Regions from separate parts of the Roseomonas sp. CCTCC AB2023176 genome, predicted to be linked through region 2. Evidence: predicted binding sites of a transcription regulator. Region 2 holds the regulator's gene; the other holds the start of a gene.
The links. The regulator LexA, encoded in region 2, represses DNA repair genes until DNA is damaged. The targets are predictions, from matches to a motif close to TGTTCTANNTANGTTC.
Positions count from the first base shown of each region.

Region 1: a site for LexA is predicted at 1,205-1,220, ahead of ACE7GA_RS14765 (ImuA family protein). Genes of this name have one in related genera too.

Region 1 covers NZ_CP170086.1:2,977,158-2,979,593, forward strand. Annotated here, with positions in the region: gene ACE7GA_RS14760 (glutathione S-transferase family protein) at 1-281, shown strand, start outside; gene ACE7GA_RS14765 (ImuA family protein) at 424-1,134, opposite strand; gene ACE7GA_RS14770 (hypothetical protein) at 1,328-1,591, shown strand; gene ACE7GA_RS14775 (hypothetical protein) at 1,581-1,958, shown strand; gene ACE7GA_RS14780 (DUF1127 domain-containing protein) at 2,077-2,316, opposite strand; gene ACE7GA_RS14785 (LysR substrate-binding domain-containing protein) at 2,423-2,436, shown strand, end outside.
Region 2 covers NZ_CP170086.1:4,183,041-4,185,476, forward strand. Annotated here, with positions in the region: gene ACE7GA_RS20925 (alcohol dehydrogenase catalytic domain-containing protein) at 1-72, shown strand, start outside; gene ACE7GA_RS20930 (zinc-binding dehydrogenase) at 51-380, shown strand; gene lexA (transcriptional repressor LexA) at 410-1,126, opposite strand; gene glp (gephyrin-like molybdotransferase Glp) at 1,244-2,436, opposite strand, start outside.

The sequences.
Region 1 (2,436 bases), 1.2 Mb from region 2:
CCGAGGCCGCGGTCGCCGGCCCGTGGTTCGAGGGCAGGACCTTCGGCCTGGCCGATGCGGCGTGGGCCCCGGTCTTCCGGTACCTCGATGCCTTCGAGCGGCTGATCGGCCTGTTCCTGGCCGACAGCCTGCAGAAGGTCGCGCCCTGGCGTGCGGCGCTGGCAGCGCGGCCTTCGGTCGCCGGCGCCGTCGGGGCGGATTACCCGGCGCGGCTGGAGGCCTTCCTTCTCGCGCGGGACTCCTGGCTCTCGGGGCTGATGGTCCAGCGGGTCGTGGCCTGACGGGCGGGCCAGGTTCGTCGGGCCGTTCCCCGTCTAGCGATGGCGGGCGGGGCCATACACTTCCCCTTTATGGCCCCGCATGGCTCCCGCGGGCCGGTTGCCCGCCCGGGCCATCCCGGGAAGACCCACGCCGGAGAGAAGATCACACGCGCCGCGCCCGCCGCGGCGCGGCGGCCTCTTCCTCCATCCCCTCCACGGTCAGCGCCTCGCTGCTGACCCGCCACGTCACGGTCCAGCGCGCGGGCCGGCCGCCGCGGGCCCGTAACAGTTCCAGGCTCCATTGCGGGTCGCCCAGGTCGTTCGGCCGCCCGCCCGCGCGTCCCGTGACGCGCCAGCGCGTCGTCGCGAGGGCCGGGCCCTCCTCGCTCTCCGATTCCCGCAGCAGCAGCCCGATCCCGCCGCCCGTCTCCGCCGCCAGTTGCAGCCGCCGCATCGCCGTGGGGTCGGGCCGCTCGGAGACCAGAAGCACGCCGGAGACGGCGGGGCAGCGCAGCGCCTCCTCCATGGCCCAGAGCGCATCCGTCCCGTTGCCCGGACGCGCGACGATCAGCCGGGACGGCGGCAGGCCGAAGCGCGCGAGGCCCGGCGGCCAGGCATCCGGATCCCGCGCGATCCAGAACACCGTGCCCCCCGACCGCGCGAGCAGCAGGGCCGCGAAGCCTGCCGCGGCGCCGGAGCCCTGGCCCTCCGTCCCCGACAACACTTCGTGCAGGGCCGCACGAGGCAGGCCGCCGCCGAGTTCCCGGTCCATCTCCGGGCAGAGAGAGATGGAGGGCGCTTCCGGCCGCTCCGCCACGCCGCCGATCCGCGCCACCCGCGCCCGCAGCGCCGCAAGGACGGCACCGCGGTCCATCCCGGGGTCCGCGACGGCAGGGTCCGGGGGCGACTCGGGGCGAGGGGAAGGGCGATCGGGGGGCATCGCTTGTTCATACTATGTTCTGATCTTCGCGCGACAATCTCCGGCGTGCCGCTCTTCGAAACGTCCCCGCACCGACTTGACGGGGATGTGAGGGGACAGGCGCGGAGCCCTCGGGAGGAATGCCGCCGTGTCCCTGCCGATCTCCTCGCGCCGAGCCCTGCTCGGGCTGCTGGCCCCGCCCGCCTGCGCCGGCCTGCCGGCGACGGAGGGAGGGCGGACGCCCCTCGCGGCGCGACTCGACCTCTCCGCCGCCTCGCTGCATGGCGATTTCAACGGCATCCCGGGGCCGCGGCGGGGCATGGCCGTCTCGGTCGCGCCGGGCCGATGGCGAGTCCTGGCGCGCCCCGGTGCTCGGCCGCGCCGCCTCGGCCGATGTCGCGGTGCTGGCTGATCCGGAGGGACGCCTGAGCCCCGCGGACCCGCATCCTCACCCGGTCCGGGCGGGCGAGCCGGTCTGGGCCGCCGGCGTCAGCGGCACCGTCGAACTTCCGGATGCCATCCTGCCTGGCTTCGGCCGCGGCTTCAAGGCGCGGCTCCCCGTCCTGATGGGTGCTTCCGGAAGTCCCGTGCTGGGGCCGGACGGGCGGTTGCGCGGCCTGGTCAGCGCCTTGCCGGATGGCGGGGGCGCCGCGGCCGTGGCGGCGCTGACCGGCTTCGATTTTGCCGGCCTTCTGGACGGCGCGGCGCGGCGCGTCTTCGTCCTGCCGGTCCGCGCCCTGCTCGATGCGGCGGGATCCGCCGCGCCAATCGCGGCTTAGGTATCCTCCGGCCGCACGCCGCGGACATTACCGCGGGACTGAAGGCCGCGGCGCGCTTCACTTCGAAGCGGCGCGGGAAGCGGCGGGGCGGACTGCCCCACCGCTTCTCCTGCGGATGCTATCGCAGGTCCCAGGGGGCGCGGCCGGACTCGCGGTAGGCTTCCGACCGGGTTACGCCGATGTCGGACAGCATGCGGTCGTCCAGGGTCGCCAGCAGGCGGCGCTCCTCGATCGCGCGGGTCATGCGGTTGAGCATTCCCAGCCACATCCCGGTGACCGCGCGCGCGCGGCCGGCCTGGGCCGCATGGGCAACTCCGGTGCGGGCGAGAGCGGGATGGGGGATCACATGGCCGGACATCGGACGGGCTCCTCTGGCTGCTGTCCTGGTCCTGATGATCAGTGCGCGCGCGGCATAAGGGAAACGAGTTGTTTTGAAGTTCTGCATCAAGGATACTGATGCCGTCATGAGCCCCGCCCT
Region 2 (2,436 bases):
GCCGAGGGCGACGTGGCCGGCGCGATCACCCGGCCTGCGGCGGCCCGGCCATGGCGATCGTGGATCTGGTGAACGGGAGCGCGACGGCCCGGTCGGCCTTCGACGCGATGGGCAAGGGTGCGCGGCTCGTCCAGGTCGGGCTGTTCGGCGGCGAGATGACCCTGCCACTGCCGATCATGGCGATGCGGGCGCTGACGGTGCAGGGCTCCTACGTCGGTACGCCGCAGGACCTGCGGGACGTCATCGCGCTGGCCCAGTCGGGCAGCCTCGCGCCGCTGCCGGTCGAGACGGCGCCCATGCCGCAGGCCGACGCAGTCCTGCAGCGACTGCGCGCCGGCAGGGTGACGGGCCGCGTGGTGCTGCGGGCGGAGGCAGCCTGAACTGATGGCGAATCAAAGGTTTACACGCTTTAGTTGTAGCGGCGTACAAGCCCGACGAGGCGGCCCTGGACCTTCACCCGGTCCGGGCCGAAGATGCGCGTCTCGTAGCGCGGGTTGGCAGCCTCCAGCGCGATGGAGTTCCCTCGGCGCCGCAGCCGCTTCAGCGTGACCTCTGATTCATCGACCAGTGCGACCACCACCGCGCCGTTGTCGGCCGTGTCGCCCCGGCGAATGATGACGGTATCGCCGTCGAGGATGCCAATGCCCTCCATGGAGTCACCCGCGACCTCGAGGGCGTAGTGTTCCCCGTTGCCGAGGAGGGCGGTCGGGACCTGGATCGTGTCGCCGCTGTCCCGCAGCGCCTCGATCGGCAGGCCCGCGGCGATCCGCCCGTAGAGGGGGAGCTGGACGGCGGCAGCATCGTTCGCGGTGCGGACGGCCCCCTGAAGATTCGTCGCGAAGTTGCCGCGGATCACATTGGGCGCGAAGGACGGGGCTGCGGCGGGGGCGGCGGCCGTCCGGGGCGTCGCGGTGTCCGGCATCCGCATGACCTCCAGCGCCCGGGCGCGGTGGGCGCGGCGCCTGAGGAAGCCCCGCTCTTCCAGCGCCGTGATCAGGCGGTGGATGCCGGACTTCGACTTGAGGCTCAGCGCCTCCTTCATTTCTTCGAAGGAGGGGGAGAAGCCGGTGTCACGCAGGTGCTTGTCGATGAAGACCAGGAGTTCGTGCTGCTTGCGGGTCAACATCGTTCGGCGTCCTTCCTCCGCCCTTTCGGGCAATCGGGTCACGCCTGAACAAACGGGCAACCCTCGCGGAAGTTCTAGAAAAGTTCTTTCGCGCCGGTCAATGCCGTTCCGTGATTTTCACAGGCCGAGCGCTGCGAATTCGATGATCTCGACGGACGAGCCGGCCTCGGCGGCCGGCGCGAGCGGTTCCCGCAGGATCAAGGCGTCTGCGCGCGCGAGGGTGGAGAGCATGGAACTGTCCTGCACCGGAAAGGCGGTCGCCACGGGAACTCCGCCCGGCCCCGATTCGACTTGCGCGCGCAAGTAATCCTGGCGGCGATCATTGGGCGGCAGAGGCGCGCCGAGGATCGCGGCGCGGGTCGGGACCGGTCCCGCCGGCAGGCCGCCGAGCCGGCGCAGCGCGGGCACGAGGAACAGGATGGAACAGACCAGGGCCGAGACAGGATTGCCCGGCAGGCCGAGCATCGGCGTTTCCCGCAGCCGGCCCCAGATCAGCGGCTTGCCCGGCCGCATCGCGATCTTCCAGAAGTCGAGCGTGAGGCCGCCCGGCCCCAGCGCGGACTGGACGAGGTCGTGGTCGCCGACGCTCGCCCCGCCCGTCGTGACGAGGAGGTCGCAGCGGGATGAGGCCTCGGCCGCCGCGGCGATGGCGCCGGTGTCGTCGGGCGCGATCGGAAGTACCACCGGATCGGCGCCTACGGCGCGCGCGAGGGCCGCCAGGGCATGCGCGTTGGAGGACACGATCCCGCCGTCCGGGATGGGGTCGCCGGGCAGGGCGATCTCGTCGCCCGTCGCGAGGATCGCGACCCGCGGCCGCCGGTGCACCGCCAGCCAGGGATGGTTCGCGGCGGCGGCGAGGCCGATGTCTCGTGGCGTCAGGCGGCGCCCGGCGGAGAGCAAAACCTGGCCGGCGCGGAAGTCGAGCCCGGCCCGACGGATGTGGCGCCCGGCACGGGGAGCCTCGGTCGGCTCGACAAGCCCCTCCGTCGCCCGCGCGTCTTCCTGCAGCAGGATGGCGTCGGCGCCGTCCGGGACGAAGCCGCCGGTGAAGATGCGGACGGCCTCGCCGGGGCCGATCGTCCCGGCGAAAGGATGGCCGGCGGGAGCCTCGCCGATGACCCGCAGGCCCGCGCCGACCGCGGCGTCAGCCGCCCGCAGCGCGTAGCCGTCCATCGCCGAGACATCGGCCGGCGGCTGGGTCAGGCGCGCGGTCACGGGGACTGCGAGGACCCGGCCGGAAGCCTCGGCCAGGGCGACCGTCTCCGGCCCGACCGGCGACAGGGCGCCCAGGATCCGGTCCAGCGCCTCGG